2 regions of the Lysinibacillus sp. NPDC097231 genome follow, and region 2 is predicted to be linked to the other one. Evidence: a T-box and tRNA genes for the amino acid it is inferred to sense, from the RefSeq annotation. Region 2 holds a T-box; the other holds one or more tRNA genes.

Region 1 (11,969 bases), on a different contig from region 2:
GCGGAGTTAGGTGTTTTATTCAAAGGTGGCGAGCATTTAGAGCAAACTCAAAGTATCGATACGGTGGTTGTTGATAAAACAGGTACAGTAACACATGGCAAACCTGTATTAACGGATGTTGTGCTAGCTGCAGACCAAAACGAAGCACGCTTTTTATCGTTAATTGGTGCAGCAGAGAAGCAATCCGAGCATCCGTTAGCAGAGGCCATTGTTCAAGGAATTGCTGATCGTGGTATTGAGCTAGGCGACGTTCAATTCTTTGAAGCGATACCAGGTTACGGTGTGCAAGCGACTGTATCTGGTCAGGGAGTTGTAATTGGTACACGTAAATTGATGCAACAATACGGTATTCAGATTGATGATATTCTACCAACAATGGAGCAATTAGAGGAAAACGGTAAAACGGCCATGTTAGCTGCTATTAATGGTCATTATGCTGGTCTAGTAGCCGTTGCTGATACTGTTAAAGATACTTCAAGAGAAGCGATTCGCCGGCTACAAGAAATGGGAATTACAGTTATTATGATGACTGGCGATAACGAACGTACAGCACAAGCAATCGGAGCAGAAGTTGGTGTGAATCATGTGATTGCTGAAGTTCTCCCAGAAGGCAAAGCAGATGAAGTAAAAAAACTACAAGCCACAGGTAAAAAAGTGGCGATGGTGGGTGATGGCATTAATGATGCACCGGCACTTGCGACAGCTAATATAGGGATGGCCATTGGTACTGGTACAGATGTTGCTATGGAAGCGGCAGATATTACACTGATTCGTGGCGATTTAAATAGTATTGCAGATGCTATCATTATGAGTCGGAAAACAATGCGTAATATTAAACAAAACTTATTCTGGGCATTTGCTTACAATACATTAGGTATTCCAATTGCGGCACTTGGTTTGCTTGCTCCTTGGGTAGCAGGTGCAGCGATGGCCTTTAGTTCCGTATCTGTTGTTTTAAATGCACTGCGTTTACAGCGAGTAAAATTATAAGGGAAATGATAGATCCACTTCGGTGGGTCTATTTTTTAACTTCTTCCAGCGGCTTTTACAAAACTGAATCCAGACGCAATTATGCCGAGGCATAATTGACTAGAGAAATAGTTTGATTCTGTTTTTCATTTTCTCACTATGATACAATGAAAAGCACTGATTCATTTTTTAACTTCATGTTGTTGCTGTCGCTACGTTAGCACTGCGCTTTCGTTAAAAACATCTGCAGGGCTAAGCATAAAGCTAAATCCAGACGCAATTATGCCAAGGCATAGAAAGCCTCAAGGCAGGCTAAATGACTATAGAATCCATAGAACATAAAGGAGGAGCTTCTGGTGACGGTTCCATTTGTTACAGTAGAAGGTCCGATTGGTGTTGGTAAAACCTCTTTATCTAAAGAGATTGCAGCGACATTTAATTACCATCTATTAAAAGAAATAGTAGACGAAAACCCTTTTTTAAATAAGTTTTATGAGAACATTGAGGAATGGAGCTTCCAAACGGAAATGTTCTTCCTATGTAATCGTTATAAACAGTTATCAGACATTAAAAAATTCCGTTTAACACATGAAAAACCTGTTGTAGCCGACTACCATATTTTTAAAAATTTAATTTTTGCGAAGCGTACATTGGCAACAACTGAGTATGATAAGTACGAAGAAATCTATAAAATATTAACGAAAGATATGCCTGTACCTAATGTAGTAGTTTATTTACATGCCAGTGTTGATACGTTGATGAAACGAATTGCGAAGCGTGGTCGTGAATTTGAAAAAATGATTTCACGGGATTACATGGAGCAACTTGTGGCAGATTATCATACCTTTATCGAGCATTTCGAGAAAATGCATCCCGAAATCCCAGTCATTCAATTTAATGGTGATCAGCTTGATTTTGTTAAAAATCCAGGCGATTTAAAATATGTTTTACAAACAATTAAGGATACGTTACAACAAAGGAGCTTGCAACAATGAATTTGAGAGAGAAATTCGATATTCCTCCACAAACTGTGATTACAATCGCTGGTACTGTTGGTGTAGGAAAATCGACAATGACAAAAGCGTTAGCACAGGCGTTACATTTCCGTACGTCATTTGAAAAGGTAGATACAAATCCGTATTTAGATAAGTTTTATGAGGACTTTGAAAAGTGGAGCTTCCATTTACAGGTGTATTTTTTAGCTGAGCGCTTTAAGGAGCAGAAGCGTATCTTTGAATATGGTGGCGGATTTATTCAGGACCGTTCAATCTACGAAGATACAGGAATCTTTGCAAAGATGCATTATGACAAAGGTACAATGAGCCCAACAGATTATGAGACTTATACAAATTTATTTGATGCCATGGTGATGACACCGTATTTCCCACATCCAGATTTACTGGTTTATCTAGAGGGACCAATTGATGCGGTAATAGGGCGCATTCAAGAACGTGGTCGTACGATGGAGCAGCAAACGCCGAATGATTATTGGATTGAGATGCATGAACGCTACGAAAACTGGATTAATAATTTTAATGCATGCCCAGTTCTACGTTTAGATATTAATGATTATGATTTATTAAAAAATCCTGAAGCAGTTGAATCAATTGTTAGCCGTATTAGTCATATGCTAAAACAAACAAGTCATTTACGAAAATAGGAAATAAACTATTCTTAAAATTAAACGTATAGTAAGGTAAACGGTGCGTTCTGGCCGAAAGAAATGTGATAGGTATGTAAAAAAATAAATGATCAAAAGACGTGAGACAATATGTAGCCAGCCTATTGTGTCACGTCTTTTGACATAGGAGGGATTACTATAAGAATAGCTGTATATTGCGGCTCTGGCTTAGGCTTAAACCCAATTTATGCGGAAAAGGCAGCCGAATTAGGGACTGTATTAGCGCAAAATGGCCATGGTGTCGTTTATGGTGGTTCAAACACTGGACTAATGGGAAAAGTGGCAGATGCAGTTTTAACAACTGGAGGAGAGGTTATTGGTGTGATGCCAACGCATTTACAGAAACGAGAAGTAGCACATGCATCGTTAACTGAGATTCACTTTGTTGAGTCTATGCATGTACGTAAAGCAAAAATGGTAGAGTTAGCAGATGCGTTTATAGCGTTGCCAGGTGGTGGCGGGACATTGGATGAATATTTTGAAGTGTTTACATGGGCACAAATTGGACTACATGAAAAACCAGTAATTTTATATAATGTTAACAGCTTTTATGATGCACTGCTACAGCATTTTAGGAAAATGTTAGAGGAAGGATTTATACGTGCAGAACAAAAATCGCTTATTCGTGTAGCTACTACATCGGAAGAAGTATTACATTTATTAAAAACATAGATAACAAGTGAACTGCCTCGTAAAAGTTAGACATCAACCTAACTTTTACGGAGGTTTTTTCAATATTTTGTTTTTGTAATTTTCAGATATATATTGAAATAGGAGATGAATTTTATTTACAATAATTGTGTAAGGCTTTCGTAAATCATAATAGGGGTGTTATCTATGACAAAGGTGGAAGTAAGTTTTAAGCATTTACCAACAACAGCTATTTCAGATGCTACAGGAGGACATACGAATTTACGTAGTGATATTAAACCGTTAGCAGATCATTTTAAAATTGCTGGTCGTGCGGTAACAGTGCGTTTACCAGATGGCGAAAACGGTGCGGTATTGGAAGCCATTCGGGCTGCTAGTGAAGGAGATATTTTAGTAATTGACGCTAAAGGGAATACCAATCGTGCAGTTGCTGGTGATTTTGTTCTTTCATTAGCGAAGGGGATTGGTGTACAGGGCTTTGTTGTAGATGGAGTTATTCGTGATATAGCAGCTATTCGTGAGCTAGACTTTCCAGTATTTTCTCTTGGCACAACGGTAGCAGCTGGCAATAAAAACGGTGGTGGCAAAGTAAATGTTCCTATTGCTATAGGGGGCGTTACTGTTCATCCTGGTGATTATGTTATTGGGGATGTGGACGGTGTCATTGTCGTGCCGCAGGAAGATGCAGAGCGTATTGTTGCAGCTGCTGAGGCAAAAATTGAAAAAGATGAATTACGCGCACAAGAAGCGCATGCAAAAGGGAAAGAATCTATTATTGCTTATTTAGATAAAGTTTTAACTTCTTTCAGCTGAAGTATCCAACCTCTATAGGTGGTAAGATGAATGCAGATTTAAGCTACTTTTCAGCGGGTGTCCAAACACCCGCTGAAATAGAGGAACTCAGTTTAAGAACGCCACGTCCTGTGGCAGCGACTGAGTGACCAACATCTTGTTAAAGCCTCCGGCGGATGTCACGGAATTATGCGGAGGCATAATGGATAAAGTAAAAAAATCCTCACGATGCCATCCATACATCGTGAGGATTTTTTTACTTTTTACGCTAAATTTTGATTGTCTTTAAAGTAATTTTTCATTTTATCTGTATCGAAACGGCCTTCCCATTTCGCCATTACTAATGACGCAAGTGAGTTACCAATTACGTTAACGACTGTACGTCCCATATCAAGGATACGGTCAATACCTGCGATGAATGCTAAGCCTTCGATTGGAATGCCGACAGTACCTAACGTTGCTAGAAGTACAACGAATGATACGCCTGGAACACCTGCAATCCCTTTTGATGTAACCATTAGTACAAGCATTAACGTAATTTGTTCACCAATGCTTAGGTGAATACCGTACATTTGAGCAATAAATAATGCAGCAATAGCTTGGTACAATGTTGAACCATCTAAGTTAAAGGAGTAACCAGTTGGAATAACAAAGGATACGATATCCTTTGGAGCACCTAACTTCTCCATTTTCATCATAACTCGTGGTAACACAGCCTCAGAACTTGCCGTTGAGAACGCTAAAATCAGTTCATCTTTTAATACTTTAATTAAGTAGAAGATGTTGATACCTGCGAATTTTGCCACAAGTCCAAGAACGACAAAGATAAAGAATAGCATTGTTGCATAAACAAGTATAGCAAGTTTACCTAGTGGTATTAGTGAAGCAAATCCATATTTGGAAACGGTTACACCAATTAAACCAAATACCCCAAATGGAGCGAATTTCATTACGAGGTTAGTTACCCAGAACATAGTATCTGCAACCCCTTGGAAGAAGCCTAAGACTGGTTTACCTCGTTCACCAATGGCAGCAACCCCTAACCCAAAAATTACAGAGAAGAAGATGATTGCAAGCATATTACCTTCAGACATTGCTTGAATGATATTTGTTGGTACGATACCTACAATAATATCAAATGGTCCTTCATGCTGTACCTCTTCAGTAGTGGTAACATATTTCGAAATATCCCCTTGAGAAAGTTCGTTCATGTTTAGACCAGCACCTGGTTGGAACAGGTTAGCGGAAAGTAAACCAACAATAATTGCTACTGTTGTAATAATTTCGAAGTAAATAAGCGATTTCCCGCCTAATCGTCCAAGCTGTTTCATGTCTCCAGTTCCAGCAACACCAACGATTAGAGTCGAAATAATAATCGGTACAACAATCATCTTAATTAGATGAAGGAAAATATCCCCTAGTGGTTGTAGATATGTTTCAACTTTGGGGTTTCCGTAAAAGATACCACCAACAACGATCCCTAAAATCAAACCGATTAAAATTTGAGCGGCTAAACTGATTTTAAATTTCTTTTTCAAAACCTTTGTACCCCCTGATATATTAAAATTTTTAGGACATGCCTTACTTTAATAATACGGAGGACTTATGGAATCCGACAAAATCCGAGAAAATTAATTTATTTTTGTTAAAATGTCTGAATATAATACCTGAATAAATTTCTTTATATTAACCTTTGCCTTGCGATTTTCGTGATCTTCTATCTGAGTCATAAGCTGGCGAATCTCTTTAAAGTCGAAGTATCGGGGTGCATAATATTCAAACTCAGAGTTTGTATAATCAACCACACCTAAATTAGCGAGATTGATCATCGCTGCTAGTATAGTACGACGCACACGTTGTTCAATGGCCTTACTTTCTTTCAAAATTTCATCTGGAGTAGACTTAGTAACAGCCGCGATTTCCTCATATAGCTCCTTTAATGGAGGGAGAGGTGCAATTTTGTGCTGATGAGCAAGCAATGTTTCGATAATTGCTATAATATCCTCGCTTCCGATTTCACCAACGATACCCATATCGTTTAAGATAGATTGAATATGATCACGTGACGTTGCTTTCTGATTTATTTGTTCACTTAAATCAATGTTTGTAAGGGATTGACGAATAACTAATAGCGAGTTTTTTAGGCGAAATTGTTCAGTTGTTTTACGTAAAACATTCTCAACCTCAATACGGTTTATAGGCTTATGAATAAAAAACTCTATCCCTTGCTCATATGCCTCGCCTACCATTTCCTTATTCACCACCTGCGAGATCATGATAAATTGACCCTCAAAACGATTTTGAATAAGGTGCTCGACTGTTGCGATGCCATCTAGTTTTGGCATCAGTAAATCGATAAGCACAAACTCTGGTTGTGTCATTAAAATTTGTGGAATGGCGTCCTCACCATTGCGAGCTTCCCCAATGACTGTGCCTAAACCACTTTCTTCAATAATTTGCTTTAGCATGACCCGACTTGCACGATCGTCATCTACGATAAAATATCTCATTTAAGTCTCTCCCGTTTGAATAGTCTGCGTAGGAATTGTAATTTTAAACATTGTGTTTCGATTGTTTGATTCAACGGATATTGAGCCATTTAATTTATTTACTAATTCAGCAACGTGTGAAAGACCAATGCCTGTTGCTGCGACACCATCAACATTGTATTTCGTGGTGTACCCAGGTTCAAAAATAATAGAGAGATCACTTTGTGAAATGCCCTTTCCGTTATCACATACTGTAATTACAGTATCATCCTGCAGTTTTTGAATATCAATAGAAATAACACCTTGTCCTTCAATTGCTTCTATAGCATTAGCTATTAAATTATTTAAAAGTGCAAGCAATGCAATATGTTCTTTAGTTTGAAAGTCAGTATCTATACTTATTTTAAACTCAATATCTATCCCGAGTAATTCAGCGTATTTACTATTACCTTCTTCTATATAATGTAATAATTCTGACAATCTAAGGGAGCCGAAACTCTTTTCACCAACAATTTTAGAAATACCTGCATAGATCCGTTGTGAATCTTTCTTTACTTCATGAATTTCCTGGGCAATATGTAGTGCCTGTAAGCTTTCTGCACGATAGCCTTGTGATTTTAATTGTCTGTATAAATCGAACCCGCTAGCTGTAATGGTTTCGATGTGGTTCATAGATTTTTTTAAATAAAGTGTTTCAACATATAAATCTGAGCCAATAGTAAGCATTTCCTGAACACGTTTTTTTTGCTCAGCAATTAAAATAGAGCTATAAATTCCAACAACAAAGAAACTACGCAATAAAGCAACTGCTAATAGTATAAGTAAATCATGAAGGAGTAAAAATGTATAAGAATTTATAAAGAAACGAAATAGTTGTTCCACTAAATTACTAAATACCTCACTAAATGCAACTAACAATCCAAGCATTAGTGGTCTTTCTCTATATTGATGAATGCTTAGTATTTGTAGGCATATTGCAAACAATATATAAAATGCAGCAGCAGGTAAATGTGTAAGCAAACTATCAACTAGTGGAACATCATGTAAAGAGTAATTAATGATAACCCGAAAAATGGTTGTCACCATACTCGTAGTAAATCCTGCTAAAATGATAGGCGTAGGTCTAAGTAAAGTACATAAAAAGAAAATAATACTTCCTAATCCAAAACGAAAGGTTGTATTAGCAAAAGGCGTTATTTTAATCTCACCACCAATAGCAGTTAAAATAGCAATTATGAAAATCCAAGCGAGGGAATTGCGAGATATAGAAATTTTCGAGTGCATTAAAAATCCTCCCTAATCAATATTAGTAGAGCTATAGTAAAGAAAAGATCCGCTAAAGAGTTTTTTAACATTCGACAGAAGTTGAAAGGCTACATGAATCGAAATCAAAAACATTTTCGACAATAATGTCTTTGGCTAATCTCAACTGTAAAATCTATGTTTTCCTTAACAATAAAAAAATACCACAACCTAAGCGGAAGTGGTATCTAGTAAGTGTTACATACAATTTTAAGCAAAAAAAAAACGGCTACGCTAGTAGTCGGAATTTAAAAACTGGAGGAGGTAGAGGGATTCGAACCCCCGCGCGGTGTTACCCGCCTGTCGGTTTTCAAGACCGATCCCTTCAGCCAGACTTGGGTATACCTCCATATTATATTGCTTAATGTCTTATCGACAAGAATTAATTTATCATGTTTTGAGATTGACGTCAACATTTTTTTTGAAAAATATTTATTTTTTTAATAATGATTGCTTATTTACATTGTTGATAGAATATTCCACATAAATATTATGTGCATTAAGTTGCAATTTATGAAAACAGTCAGTATACTAGTTATTGCCGTGCTAGGTGGGAAGGTAGCGGTGTCCTGTAACTCGCAATCCGCTCTAGCGAGACTGAATTCCTTTTTCGAGGCTGTCCGTATTGTTTGGTCTGCCTTTTGCACGTAGTGTTGACGATTGGGTCCTGCGCAATGGATACCCATGAACCATGTCAGGTCCGGAAGGAAGCAGCATTAAGTGGTCTTATTCATGTGCCGCGGGGTTGCCTAATCTGAGCTAACGACAAGAGTAACGCTTATGTGCGGCTGTCGAAGAAAGGTGCACGGCATTAAATTGCCAATTCAAACGCATCCGTCTACAATAGGCGGATGCGTTTTTTTGCATTCATATAATAATAAAGAGTCAACTTAAGTTTGTTGAAAAAAGGTAACACTATTTTATAAATAATGAGGCAAATGTTATAATAGAAATATTCTATTTAATGAAGAAGGGGAGAGGAAACCATTGACGTATCAAGCATTTTATCGTGTGTATCGACCGCAATCATTTCGGGAAATGTCTGGTCAAGCGCATGTCAAAAGAACGCTACAAAATGCTCTCCTAGCGGATAAAACAACACATGCCTATTTATTTTCTGGTCCGCGTGGAACCGGGAAAACAAGTACAGCTAAAATTTTTGCTAAAGCTTTAAATTGTGAGCATGCACCGGCAAACGAGCCTTGCAACGAATGTACCACGTGTTTAAGCATTACAGATGGCTCGCACCCAGATGTGATTGAATTTGACGCAGCATCTAATTCACGGGTTGAGGAGATCCGTGACATCATCGAGAAAGTCAGATTTGCCCCTGCAAGTTGCAGATACAAAGTGTATATCATTGATGAAGTGCATATGCTTTCTACAAGTGCTTTCAATGCACTATTAAAAACATTAGAAGAACCACCTCCACATGCTGTATTTATTTTAGCGACAACAGAACCCCATAAATTGCCTGCAACCATAATCTCGCGTTGTCAGCGCTTTGATTTCAAACGTCTTTCGACCAATGATATTATTGAGCGCATGAAGGTTGTCTTAGAGGATATTAACCTAGCGTATGAGGAACAAGGCTTGAAGGTAATTGCACAATCAGCAGCTGGTGGTATGCGTGATGCTTTGAGTTTATTAGATCAGGTCGTATCTTTCAGCGGTGATGAGCTGAAGCTTGAGGATGCATTACTGGTTACAGGTTCAATCAGTCAGGAAGTTTTCTATGACTTAGCAGAAGCTTTAAAAGTAAAAGATGTCGCACAAATGCTTGCACTGCTAGAACAGCTTATTGCTGATGGAAAGGATCCTCTTCGCCTTTCAGAAGACTTAATTACATTTTTCCGTGACTTATTATTATTACAAACGAGTGATGATTTGGCTGAACTATTAGAGTTGGTATCACCAGAGGAGAGAGTATTTACATTAGCGCATGATTTTGCACCAGACTTGCTATATGGCTACATTGATATATTAGCGAAAACACAGCAAGAAATGCGGTTCTCCCATCATACAAAGATTTACTTAGAAACAGCGCTACTTAAGATGGTACAGTTTTCTGGTGGGATAGTTAGTCAAACAACCATTTCAGGTGAAGCAGCAATGAGCCCTGAGCTTGCTCAAAAAATTGTAGCACTTGAGCAAATGGTGCAACAATTGTCAGTACAACTACAAGCTGGTACCTCTGTACAATCGATGCAAGCACCAAAAGAACAACGTCCCCGAGCTAAAAGTCCGAATGGCTATAAAGCACCAACAGGTCGTATTCAAGAGGTACTTAAGGATGCAACTAAACAAGATGTACAACGAGTTAAATCAGTTTGGGCACAGGCATTAAGCCAAATGCAAAAATCTCAGTCAGCTCTTTTAGCAGAAGCTGAACCTGTTGCGGCATCTTCAAGTGCTTTTGTGTTAAAATTCAAGTATGATATTCATTGTCAAATGGTTGCTGATAATCAATCTCTAAAAGCTCAATTCACACAATTAATTGCAGGGCAAACTGGTACTATGTACGAAATGCTTTGTACACCTGAAGAGACCTGGATGAAATTGCGTGAAGAGTTTATTCGTGATCATGGCTTACAGCAGGAAAAAAAATCTCAAGTAGAGACCAATCACGAAGTGGAATTATTAGAACCACCACCGGCAGAAATGCAGGAAGAGCCGTTTATCGACGATGCTCAACCACTTGCTTCACAAGATCCACTAGTGACGGAAGCGGAAAAATTGTTCGGTAAAGAATTTATTGAAATTGTTGAAGATTAATCATTTAGGAGGAATACGATTATGCGTGGAATGGGAAATATGCAAGGTATGATGAAGAAAATGCAAAAAATGCAAAAGGAAATGATGGAAGCTCAAGAGGCTTTAAATGCAGAGCAATTTGAGGGTGCTGCTGGCGGAGGTATGGTGAAAGTAACTGTAACTGGTCAACGTGAAATTGTAGAGGTAAATCTTGATCCATCAGTAGTAGATCCAGACGATATCGAGATGCTACAAGATTTATTCGTTGTTGCTGCAAATGAAGCACTGAAAAAAGTGGATGAAAAAACAAATGCAACAATGGGTAAATTCACTCAAGGCATGAACCTTCCATTCTAGGAGGTAAATAAATGTACTACCCAGAACCAATATCCAAACTAATTGATAGTTTTATGAAATTGCCAGGTATCGGGCCGAAAACCGCGGCTCGTCTGGCGTTTTTTGTGTTAACAATGAAAGAGGATGATGTTTTATCCTTTTCTAAGGCTTTAATCGATGCTAAACGAAATTTAAGCTACTGCTCTGTGTGTGGTAACATAACTGATGTAGATCCATGTCATATTTGTACCGACAAACAACGAAATAATTCTATTATTTGTGTTGTTCAGGATACAAAAGATGTAATCGCTATGGAGAAAATGCGTGATTACAATGGTATGTATCATGTGCTGCAGGGAGCTATTTCACCTATGGACGGTATTGGCCCAGAGGACATTAATGTTGCATCACTGTTAGTTCGTTTGCAAGATGAGACTGTTCAGGAACTTATTTTAGCTACGAATTCTACTATTGAGGGAGAAGCAACAGCTATGTATATTTCTCGGCTAGTGAAACCATCTGGCATTAGGACTACACGTATTGCCCATGGATTACCGGTAGGTGGAGATTTAGAATATGCAGATGAAGTTACGTTATCGAAGGCAATGGAAGGTCGCCGAGAGTTATGAGTGAGGGATTAATATGTTCTTCCGTAATAAAGGAAAATTAAAAAAAGAATTCGATGACAAGCTCGTGAATCTTATGAAAGAAACTAAAGAGGATTTGCAGCAGGCCAAAATAATTGAAGAATTACTAGACGACTATGATTTAGAAGTGATTGCTCAACGTAAAGCAGCCGAGAGTATACATTTTTATTTATTCAAAGAAGCTAGAATTAGAAGAGTATTGATTAAATAATAGTCATTTAAATTCATAGAAGCAAAACAGGAAACATAAACTTTCATAATTATATTGTTAATTTAAGGAGGAAACCATGTGTCGTGGTTAGTAATTATGAGTTTTTGTATACCTGTAGTGCTTCTTTTTCTTTATAT
Region 2 (11,969 bases):
TATATTCATATACGTTTGCAAAAAAATCTGTATAGATAATGTTCATACATAAAGCCACAAAACGCTGGTTTAACAGCATTCGTGGCTTTTTAATGTGCGCCCAAACTTTTATTTGGGAACGTTTATTAGGTTTATTTTGTATATGTTATTAATCTTTGTTGTACTAATATCTATGCACATTACTAAAAAATCTATGTATAATGCTTATTTATTTGAAATTCAAGCTCTCTAATGATTATATTTGTTTCTGCATCGAAAATTTTTATTTCAATTGTAGTCTTGTCCCACTCTTCTAAATACGTGCGCTTTACATATTTTTGAAAACCTCTAACAACAGAAAATTTCTCCAAATATTGAGGCTTTTCATGAGATAAATTATAAATACTATCATCAATCCTCCATTGACCGAGTTGAATATTTATATTTCGATTAAGTTTATTTTGTGTATCAAAACTAAAAAACATTTCTTCTGTTGCTTCGTTAAAGTAAATACCCATTATTTTTAAATAAAAATCGTTATCATTCATCAGCAATAGTTGTATACCTACGTGGTCCTTTTCTTCTCCAACAAATTCCTGCCATTGTTCTTTAGTCCACTAGTCCATTTTAGTTGTATCATATGTTTTCATTGGTAAAACAACGTTAATAATTTCTTTTATCATTCTGAATCGAACCCTCCTGATATTTTTCAGGTAAATTGTAACATATTAGAAAATATACCAAAGCGTCGTTTGGAACCTTTTTGCTCTTAACGTTGTAAATCCAAATGAACAACAATATGTAATTATTTTTTATTTTTTAATTCTAAAAGTATAGGTGCTATATTTAGCAAAATAGAAACAATTGTCAGAAACCATAACGCCTTTTCCATAGTAGGTACAACATCCAATAAAGCCGCCCAATCTTCATCTTTTACCCAATTAGATACAAGGCTATGTTCTGCACAAAGTGTCAATGCTGTAAATGATAACCCCATTGCCATCGCAAGTTTATAATCTTTACCTGTTGTATACATATAAAGATTTATAAAAGTTGCTACTATAGCAATAAGACCTAATATTAACCACATCATGATACCTCCCTTTTACAATATAGACATAAGTTGTAATTAATTTGTTCCCAAACGCTCGTTTGGAAACACACGAAAGAGCCACGAAGTTGTTAAATCAACGTTTCGCGGCTTTTTCTATGAACATTATTTATACAGCTTTTTTGAATCGAACTCCCACACTTTTTCTCAGGTACACTGTACAACTGCTACCCATTTAGCTCGCTAAAATTCCTTTAAGAAATAAAGCATTTTTTCAATTCCACGGCGTTTACACCACCCGATACAATAAAAAGCATCTGTAAATCAATAAAAAGGCAATCCAATTACCTGTTAAAGGATATCTAAAATAGCATTTACCCGTTATTTATTTTGGTGCAATTATTTCTTTACCACCCATGTATGGTCTTAAAACTTCAGGAATTACTACGCTTCCATCAGCTTGTTGATAGTTTTCTAGGATAGCGGCAACTGTACGACCAATGGCAAGACCTGAACCGTTTAATGTATGAACATATTCTGGTTTTGCAGTTTGCTCACGACGGAAGCGGATATTTGCTCGTCGTGCTTGGAAATCCTCAAAGTTAGAGCAAGAAGAAATTTCACGGTACATGTTTTGTGCAGGAATCCAAACTTCTAAATCATATTTCTTCGCTGCAGTAAAACCTAAATCAGCTGTACACATTTTTAGCTTACGATATGGTAAGCCTAGTAATTGCAATACTTTTTCTGCATGATTTGTTAATAGCTCTAATTGATCGTATGATTCCTCTGGTTTTACAAAGCGAACTAGTTCTACTTTGTTGAACTGATGTTGACGGATTAAACCACGTGTATCACGACCCGCAGAGCCTGCTTCTGAACGGAAGCACGCACTATAGGAAGCAAAGCCTTGTGGTAAAGCCTCAGCCAGTAAAATTTCATCACGATAGAAGTTTGTGACAGGTACCTCTGCCGTTGGAATCATGAAATAATCTGTTTCCTCTAATTTAAATACATCTTCTTCAAATTTAGGAAGATTTCCAGTACCCGTCAAGCTATCACGATTAACAATGACAGGTGGTAGCATTTCCTCATAACCATGCTCCTCTGCATGTAAATCCATCATAAATGTCATTAATGCACGTTCTAAACGAGCTCCAAGCCCGCGGTAGAATAAGAAACGGCTACCTGTTACTTTTGTACCTCGTTCAAAGTCAACAATCTTCAAATCTGTAGCAAGATCCCAATGTGCTTTAATGCCAAAATCAAATGTTGGAATTTCACCCCAAGTATATTCTTCTACATTGTCGTCTTCTGTTGTCCCTACTGGTACAGATTCGTGTGGAATGTTTGGTAAACGCATCATCATATCTTTAAAGCGCTCTTCAATATCATTTAGTTGAACATCTAGCTCTTTAATTTCATCGCCCACTTGACGCATACGAGCAATAACTTCATCTGCATTTTCCTTGTTGCGTTTCATAATTGAAATTTGTTCAGATACTTTATTTCGTTCTGCTTTTAATTCTTCTGTTTTAGTAATTAACTTACGACGCTTTGCATCTAAATCCTCGAAGTCATCTAAGTTGCCTAAATCTTCATTACGTGTTAATAGCATTTTTTTAATTTCCGCGAAATTATCGCGTACGCGTTTAATATCTAACATAATCATACCTCCAGTAGTTTAATGACATTGCTCCATTAAGTCTTGGTGTAATTGCGTTGCAAGCTCAACTCGAATAGCTCCGCTTTGAATCCAAATAAACACAAAAAAGCCCCCATCCCTAAAAAGGGACGAGAGCTACCCGCGTTGCCACCCTAATTGATTAGGCATATACCTAATCCGCTTATTTCATAACGGCATTTCAGCCGGCTACAGCCTACTTACATTACTTCGACTGTGCAACTCCAGGACGGATTCACAAGTGCTTCTATCAGCTTCCACCAACCGCTGACTCTCTAAAAAAAACGTGCTTGCTACTACTTCCCATCATCGTGTTCAGTTATTTAAATTTTAACCATACTGTACTATACGAAAACAGATTTTGCAAGTCATACCATAGGATACAAAATATTCTAGAATTCTTGAATCACGGTTAATTTCGTATGAAATTCACAGCCCAATAAATGACCATTTCGCGCTAAGATAATTTTCCTCTCATATTCAGCGAATTTCAGCATTTTTACCGACTGCTTTAATTAGTTAGACTTTTCCTCTCAAGCCCTCTTTGTCATCTAATTTAAAATCCTAAGAAGCTCTACTACTCTTTTCTTCCCCTGCTGCAAACTATCTTGCGCCCCTATACAGGATGGACACCCTGACTCACAAGGACAATTCGCCACATGATGAAAAGTTTTAGTTAATAAATCCTCCCATAAATCATAGACTTTTTCACTTAGCCCGATACCACCAGGGTACTTATCATAGACAAAAAACGTTGGCAGCTCATTATGGGATGCCTTTACTTGCGGGACTACTGCTACGTCACTGCTGTCACATTGAATGAATATTGGAATAAAAGCATTCATTGCGTAAGCAGCTCCAGTCATTGCATCCGTAAGCTCTGCCTCTGACCACTGAGGCGTGTTATTGAAAGATAACCATGATGCGCTTGTATGCATTTCATCAGGCGGTAAATGAATCGGACCTGAGCCGATATTATCATGTGTGCCGAAGCGGATTTTCTTAAAAATAGTTGCTTGGGCGACTAAACCAACATCTCCAAAGCTAATGGTACCGCCTGTATAATGGCGACTACGATCTTCCTCTAGCACCTTCATTTCAACCGCTAGATTGGCATCTGTATAGTAATCGACATCTACTTCTCTTACATATGCTTTCTTTTCTTCCCAATCAAGCTTTTCTACTTGGAATTGAATGCCCTGATGTAAATAAATAGCCTCTTCATGTAGTAATGTCATAGCACTATGACGATCCATTTCACCAATAACCTTTGTTTGTGCAGGGACTGTCATATCAATTATCACAACATTTTCTTGTGAAGCCGAACGCAGGCTAATATCGTGTGCAGGAAAACGATCACTCATCCAATGCCACTTGTCTGTTGTTTTAAAAACAACACCTTCCTCAGCTAAGTAGTCAAGTAATTCCTGAATCTCATATTCACCATACGTATCATCTGTGGAGAAAGGTAGCTCAAACGCTGCACATTTTAAATGATCCATTAATATCAGCATATTTTCGGGATAAATACGCGCTTCCTCTGGCGCACTGCCAAGTAAAAACAGCGGGTGATCCACGACGTATTGGTCAAGTGCTGTCGATTGAGCTACATAAATTATTAACGCCTCATCTTGACGACGCCCCGCGCGGCCCGCTTGCTGCCAGGCGCTCGCAATATTTCCCGGGTAACCTGTCATGATACATGCTTGCAATTGGCCAATATCGACGCCTAATTCAAGCGCATTTGTACTAACTACCGTTCGAATAGTTCCGTCTCGAAGTCCTCGTTCAATAATTCTCCGTTCAGAAGGTAGGTAACCACCACGATAGCCACGCACCGACTCATCAAGAAGCTTATTACGTGTAAGCTCCTTTAAATACGTCACAATCATTTCTACACGTACACGACTTTTGGCAAAAATAATAGTTTGTATACCTGCTGTATATAATCTTTTAGCGAGGTCACTCACCTCTAATACAGCACTTCGACGTACGCCAAATGTTTTATGAACAATAGGAGGATTATAAAAAAGAAATGTCTTTTTACCAACTGGAGCTCCTGAATCGGCAATTAATGCATGGGTATCATTCGTTAGAGCTTCGGCTAGCTCTTTTGGATTCTTAATGGTTGCTGATGTACAAATAAAAACCGGCTTACTACCATAAAATTCACAGATACGCTTTAATCTTCGAATAACATGGGCCACATGTGAACCAAACACACCTTTATATGTATGCAACTCATCAATAACGATATACTTTAGATTTTCAAATAGTGAAACCCATTTCGTGTGATGTGGTAAAATCCCCGAATGAAGCATATCAGGGTTGGTCATCACAATATGCCCTGCCTTGCGAACCTTTTGACGAATGCCTGGTGCAGTATCTCCATCATACGTATAGCTTAAAATTTCTTCACCACTTTGTTCAATTAATTCATTTAAATCATTTTTCTGGTCCTGTGCTAAAGCTTTCGTTGGAAATAAATAAATCGCTCGTGCATTTTTATCTTCTAATATTTTTTGAAGAACAGGTAAGTGGTAGCAATAAGATTTTCCTGATGCAGTTGGCGTAACAGCAGTAAAGGATACACCGTTCATTGCCAAATCGAATGCCTCACGTTGGTGGGTGTACAATTGTTCTATCCCTCTTGCATGAAGTGCCTTTATAAGTGAAGGATGCAAATTTCCAGGGAAAGGTGCATATCTTGCTTCACGTCCATCAAGCGTTTGCCAGTGTAAAATGCGTTCTTTCAATTCTTCATCATATCTCCATTCGCGTAATAGCTCACTAATGGTCCTTTTTTTCGATAACATTTGCTTTAGCCTCCTTCACGATTCTGTCAAGGTTTGTTAACGTATAGGAGGTAGAATGAATCGCATCTAAAAAACGCTTTTTACTTGTTTCTTTATAAAAAGATTGCACAACAAATTGCTCCATCGATTCCACCACCGAAGCAATTTGTTGTGTATGCATATATTTTGGTTGATTTTTTTTAATCCATATATTTGCCTCTTGCTGCCATTCCTTTAAAAGCTGGTGAATAACATCAGCATGTGGCTTAACCTCCGCAAAAAAATCTGGCGCACGGTCTTCTTCACGCATTTGCCAAAAGCGTGTTACACATTTTTCACATTCATCTATTAATATGGAAGTTTGCTGTATCAATAACAATTCCGCACCTCATCTCATTAATTCCAGCATTATTAAATAGCTGACAATTTTTCACCTCTAAAAAAAGTGCGAATTTTAGCTGTTGTTTCATAAGCATTAATGTACGCATAGTATCATTTTAAGCTAATTTTCCGAAACAGCTATTGTTAAAATTCGTGCTATATAAAAAATCGTCTGCTATAAATTAAGCCCTATGAGCGAATTTACTCCTAATGATTTGCATATGCTCATATGTTCATGGCACACCTTCATTTGAGGTAAATACTGTCTATGCTCATATTGGGTTATCTAAATTGCATATGAGATAAGTGTACCAAAGTCTATCATTTTTCACTACTTATAAGCGAACAAGCATTCTTTACTTGCCAGTTCTTTTCTGCTAAGCTTACTTTCTGGCTAACAGATTTGAGCTGCATAAAAAAATGCATGCTCTGTGCATTGTTTTCCAACGACACTCTAGTTAAAAGTAACTGATTGACCAGATCCAACTGCGCAACTAATTTTTCTAACTTGTTCATATAACGCCTCCTTAGCTTTACTTATGTATTCCTCGTATGTATAAGATTACCTTCATGCGTGACAAAATAAGCGTAAGTTAGCTGAAAGAAGAAGTATTTCGATAAAAACTATTTTATGAAGCGTATTGTCTTCAAAATCGTCTATTAAATAAAAGCTATGTGGTGCACAGTTTCGCAATAAAATCTTGCTAGAAATTTAATCTGTTATTTTGACGATTTGGGTGGAAGAACTTGTTGTGCTTCGTGATATTTTTCGACTTCAAGAGGCGAAAATTGCCACACAATCCATTGTTGATTTCGGTAATTTTACCAATGATCAATTATGCCTCGGCATAATTGCGTCCGGAATCGGCTTTGTGCTTGCACAAAGAACTCCTTCCCGATTCCGTGACATCCGCCGGAGGCTTTAACTTCTTTCAGCAGGTGTTTGGACACCCGCTGAAAAGTAGTCTAAACCCGCATCCATCTCACCCCTATAGAAGTGGGAGACTTCTGCTGAAAGAAGTTAATCTAGCATCAATTACACTATTAACGGAAGTGGAGAACTAATACTGAATCATGGTAAACTATTGTATAATAGCAGTATTATAAAGGGTGAGCTTAGTGACAATTCGTTATCCAAATGGGAAAATGTATACCCCTAATCCATCTGTTCAAAAAACAGAAAAGAAGGGACAGGACAAAGATATTTCATTTAGCAATCGAGGAAAAACACTTGAAGATGAAATTAATGAAGCGAACGACTATTATTTAAAAAGGCGGCTTGCTATCATTCATAAGAAACCTGTTCCCGTGCAAATCGTCAAAGTAGAGTACCCATCACGAAGTGCTGCAGTTATTCGTGAGGCATATTTCCGAACACCCTCTACAACTGATTATAATGGTGTTTGGAATGGGCATTATATTGATTTTGATGCAAAGGAAACAGCCTCAAAGACCAGTTTTCCTTTAAAAAATATACACTTACATCAAATGACACATATGCAGCAAGTGACGGAACAAAATGGAGTGGCTTTTATTATCGTTCGTTTTTCAGCTTTTGAGCGATATTTTATAGTACCATACCAAGTTTTACAAAAGACCTGGCTAGCAATGGAAAAAGGTGAACGTAAATCAATACCCTTTTCAACTATTGAAAAGGAGGCTTTTGAAATTCCAACAAGCTATTATCCACGTATCGATTATTTACCGATTATCCAACAGCTCATCGATGCAAATAGCCTTGGTTCTGAAAGTGAGGAGATAGTAGAATGACCGAAAATCGTCGAACACGCGGTGAGCATCAAAAAGCTCTCGCGCAAAAAAATAAAAAGACCGCACCGAAACCATCGAAAAAGATATGGTTCAAGCGCATTATGTTAACACTAATGGCTATAGTGGCCGTAGGTTTTATTGGAGGTGCCGGGCTATTCGCTTATTATGCAAGTACTGCACCTGAACTAAATGAAGACTTGCTAAAGGACCCCGTTTCCTCAGAATTCTATGATAAAAACGGTGAAATATTTGCAACAATCGGTGCAGAAAACCGTAAATATGTAAAATATGAAGATATACCTGAGGGTATGGTTAACGCAATCCTTGCGACGGAAGATGTACGCTTTTTTAAGCACCATGGTATAGATTTTTATCGCCTTGGTGGGGCAGTTCTTGCTAACTTCCGTGATGGCTTCGGGGCACAAGGGGCCTCTACATTAACACAGCAAGTTGTCAAAAACTCATTTTTACAAAACGAGAAAAAATTAAAACGTAAGGCACAGGAAGCTTGGCTTGCATTCCAATTAGAACGTAAATATTCCAAAGAAGAAATTTTTGAAATGTACTTTAATAAAATGCTGATGTCAGGTCGTGTTTACGGCTTCGGAACAGCAGCTCAATATTTCTATGGTAAAGACTTAAAAGATTTAACTTTAGATGAAGAAGCATTACTTGCAGGTTTAGTACAACGCCCAAATGCTTACAATCCATTAAAAAATCCTGAACTTGCTAAAAAACGTCGTAATACGGTTCTAGGATTAATGTATCAACATGGTAAAATTACAAAAGCTGAGATGGAAGAAGCAAAGAAAGCAGAAGTTCAAGCTGGTCTAGCTGACGATGCAACACGTCAAAAATTTTCTGGCTCTAAATACGACGCCTTCCTTGATGTCGTTATTAGTGAGTTAGAGGATAACGGTGATGGTACTGCAATGGCGGAAGGTATTAAAGTCTATACAACACTTGATCCAAATGCCCAACAAATTGTAGAAAACATTATGAATGATGATAGTAACTTCCCAACAGAAAACATTCAATCCGGTGTAGCTGTTGTTGACACAAAAACTGGTCAAATTCAAGCAATTGGCGGCGCACGCAATTACGGGACTGAGCGTGGCTGGAACTATGCATATGATATGAAACATCAACCAGGCTCCACAATGAAGCCATTACTTGATTATGGACCAGCCATCGAAAATTTAAAATGGTCAACAGGTCAAACACTTGTAGATGAACCTATGAAATACACACGTTCGAACCAATCCATCACGAACTGGGATGGTAAATATATGGGTGCAATGACAGCACGTAAAGCGTTATATGCTTCACGTAACGTTCCAGCTGTTAAAACATTACAAGAAGTCGGTATTGATAAAGCCAAAGAATTCGTAGGTCGTTTAGGTATCGAAGCTAAAAATGTTTATGAATCTGATGCCATCGGTGGTGGGGATATTGCGATGTCTCCTGTGCAAATGGCAGCTGCTTATGCGGCATTTGGGAATAATGGTGTTTTCAATACCCCTCATTCGATAACAAAAATTGTTTACCGTGATGGTAAATCAACAAAAGATTATACACCAAAGTCTGAATTTGCGATGAGTGATTATACAGCATATATGGTGACAGACATGCTACGTGATGTTGTCGGCAATAAGCCTGATGCATCAGGTACTGCAGCTAATGTTTCAGGCTTAGACATCGCAGGTAAAACAGGTACAACAAACTACTCATCAGCGGATTTTAACAAGCACAATCTACCAAGTACTAGTGTGCCAGACTCATGGTTTGCAGGTTATACAACTAACTATTCAATCGCAATATGGAGTGGTTATGAAAAACACTTTGACCCAATTACGACTTGGGATGAACGTCGCTTGCCGCAATATTTATTTAAAAATATTATGAAAGAGATTTCAGCGAACGTTGATACACCGCGTTTCAAAAAGCCAAGTTCAGTTGTAGAAGCTACAATTGAAGTAGGATCGAAGCCTCTTAAACTAGCAAGTGATTATACACCAAGTGAAAAACGTCAAACAGAGCTATTTGTTCGTGGTACCGAGCCTACCGAAGTATCAAGTCAATACGAGGCACCTGAACTATCTACTCCTTATAATGTTTCTGCTATCCTAGATTTAGGATCTCAAGCAATTAATATTTCATGGGAGCATGATACAATGCTTAATCCGGAAACAGACGAACCATTACAAACAACATTTGAAGTATCTGCTACAAAAGAAGGTGGAGAAACTATTGTTCTTGGTACAACGGAAAGCAAAGAGTTAACAGTTAACAGCAACACACTAGAAGATGGCAATTACACGATTTCTGTTGTGGCTATTGTGGATGGTACACGCAGTGATCCAGGTACAACTACCTTCCAGGTAGCAAGTATGCCTGATGAAGAAACAGAACCTGATACGCCAGAACAGCCTGATATAGATCAACCAACAGAACCTGATGGGGACAATAACGGTGACAATGGCAATCACAACGGTAATAATAATGGCAACGGCAATAACAACGACAACGGAAATGGCAACAATAACGGGACCGGCAATGGAGGAACTAACGGTAACAACACCGGCAACAATAACGGTAGCCAACCACCAACTCCACCAACAGATCCTGTAGCTCCAAATGAAGAAAACAATAACACAGAGTAAAAGAAAAGCAGAGAAGCGTAGTTCATCATTACGCTTCTCTGCTTTTTCATTTCTATCAATGTATTTTGCAACTTCTATCCGTCTACCCTAGCTTTTTGCAGCTTGGAGTCTTAATCTTGCCGCTCGTTTTTTTGTCTCCTTAAATAATTCATCAAGTTGACGATAGCAAGCATATTGACCAGGCTTTGCTTTTATAAAGGTTATTCGTTCAACGCCATTGATTGGCAAGACCTCTTCTCCTGCCTCTTGCACTAAACGCTCAAACAATACGGTTGCCTGTTCCATCAAGACTTTTGCTTCTCCGTTTCTTGCATCATGGGCTGCATGAATCTTGAATTCTAGCTCCTGCCACTCTGCAAACCAAGCATCTATTTTTTCCTTTGCAATTGCCCCTACATTCACGCTTCCTTCACCAGCCCTTTTTTCAATCGCTTTTGGCCCTCACGACAATCATCAAGTAAAGGGCATGTATGACAGCCAGGATTTTGAGCCTTACAATGATAACGACCAAAGAAAATTAGCTGATGGTGGGTTTTCGACCACTTGTCCATCGGAGTTTTTTTCATAATGGTTTCTTCCACCTCAAGCACGGAATCTTTCCAGCGACAAAGACCTAATCGTTTGGACACTCGCTCTACATGTGTATCTACCGCAAGAGCTGGGATATCAAAAGCTACCGATAATACGACATTGGCCGTTTTACGACCGACACCAGGCAATGTGACCAATGCTTCGCGGCTTGCAGGTATTTCTCCATCGTATTCTTCCAACAATCGTTGACATAACGCTTGAATGTTCTTCGCTTTATTTCGATACAAGCCAATGGAACAAATATCCTGTTGCAATTCCTCTAAGGACACTGCTAAATAATCTTCTGGCTTTTTATACTTCTGAAACAATGTTTTCGTTACCTTGTTCACAAGGACATCGGTACACTGGGCAGATAATAACGTGGCAATTGTTAGCTCGAACGGATTATCATGTACTAGCTCACAATGTGCATCAGGAAACATACGGTCCATTTCTGCTAGACAATGCTCCCACTGTTTTTTTGTTAACATATCGGAAGTCCCCTACTCTCTTTCTTCTAACCAATTATAAAATGGTACTTTATTTGTCGACTGTGTATCTTGCTGCACTGTACGAACTGGCTGCCTGTTAAAAGTTTGTTTTTCACGGAACTGCTCACTTTGTTTTTGTGCAGCCTGTGGTGTCGTAATATTTTTCTTTTTCCACTCCAGCAAAATTCGATCAATATAACGAATACTCAGCTTGCCAGCAAACACAGCTTCCTTAAGCGCCTCCTTAATAAGCGCTGGGCTGTGCTTATCCTCATCTAGCCAAGAACCAATTTTTTCAAGCTCTAAAGGAGATAAAAGACGCCCCATTTCCTCTTCAAATAAACGGAATATCTCACCCTCTTCTTGTCGAAGTGAAGCTGCTGACTTTTGGTGTTCTTTCATTTCAATCAACTGCATGATACGCTCCCAAAGTGGGTATACCGAATATTTTTCGTATAGCTTGCCGTTTACATCAACATCTCGTGTAATTTCGAGGAAGCCTTTTTGCATTAATCGCTGAAGACGTGAAGTAATGTCACTGTCAGGCATTGTGAGTCGATTCATCAAATCATTAGGTGTTGGAAA

What was found. A T-box is a leader RNA that pairs with one kind of tRNA and senses whether it is charged. The one in region 2 lies ahead of serS (serine--tRNA ligase), so its partner is inferred to be a tRNA-Ser.
Region 1: it has a tRNA-Ser gene. The T-box ahead of serS (serine--tRNA ligase) is inferred to sense a tRNA for this amino acid. The anticodon was not compared.

What each region holds. Positions count from the first base shown of each region.
Region 1 is NZ_JBIWDH010000052.1:14,608-26,576, forward strand. It holds gene ACIQXF_RS21630 (heavy metal translocating P-type ATPase) at 1-990, shown strand, start outside; gene ACIQXF_RS21635 (deoxynucleoside kinase) at 1,326-1,964, shown strand; gene ACIQXF_RS21640 (deoxynucleoside kinase) at 1,961-2,629, shown strand; gene ACIQXF_RS21645 (LOG family protein) at 2,795-3,322, shown strand; gene ACIQXF_RS21650 (RraA family protein) at 3,488-4,114, shown strand; gene ACIQXF_RS21655 (cation:dicarboxylate symporter family transporter) at 4,357-5,631, opposite strand; gene ACIQXF_RS21660 (response regulator) at 5,725-6,603, opposite strand; gene ACIQXF_RS21665 (ATP-binding protein) at 6,604-7,866, opposite strand; tRNA gene ACIQXF_RS21670 (tRNA-Ser) at 8,141-8,233, opposite strand; RNA gene ffs (signal recognition particle sRNA large type) at 8,426-8,693, shown strand; gene dnaX (DNA polymerase III subunit gamma/tau) at 8,872-10,659, shown strand; gene ACIQXF_RS21685 (YbaB/EbfC family nucleoid-associated protein) at 10,681-10,995, shown strand; gene recR (recombination mediator RecR) at 11,007-11,603, shown strand; gene ACIQXF_RS21695 (YaaL family protein) at 11,617-11,832, shown strand; gene ACIQXF_RS21700 (pro-sigmaK processing inhibitor BofA family protein) at 11,911-11,969, shown strand, end outside.
Region 2 is NZ_JBIWDH010000012.1:95,562-107,530, reverse strand. It holds gene ACIQXF_RS09740 (hypothetical protein) at 192-527, opposite strand; gene ACIQXF_RS09735 (hypothetical protein) at 785-1,069, opposite strand; partial or broken gene ACIQXF_RS09730 (aminoglycoside phosphotransferase family protein) at 1,274-1,369, opposite strand; gene serS (serine--tRNA ligase) at 1,416-2,696, opposite strand; T-box leader at 2,818-3,033, opposite strand; gene ACIQXF_RS09720 (DEAD/DEAH box helicase) at 3,266-5,530, opposite strand; gene ACIQXF_RS09715 (YppE family protein) at 5,505-5,888, opposite strand; gene ACIQXF_RS09710 (endonuclease) at 6,212-6,406, opposite strand; gene recU (Holliday junction resolvase RecU) at 7,010-7,660, shown strand; gene ACIQXF_RS09700 (transglycosylase domain-containing protein) at 7,657-10,323, shown strand; gene ACIQXF_RS09695 (YpoC family protein) at 10,411-10,725, opposite strand; gene nth (endonuclease III) at 10,722-11,384, opposite strand; gene ACIQXF_RS09685 (DnaD domain-containing protein) at 11,397-11,969, opposite strand, start outside.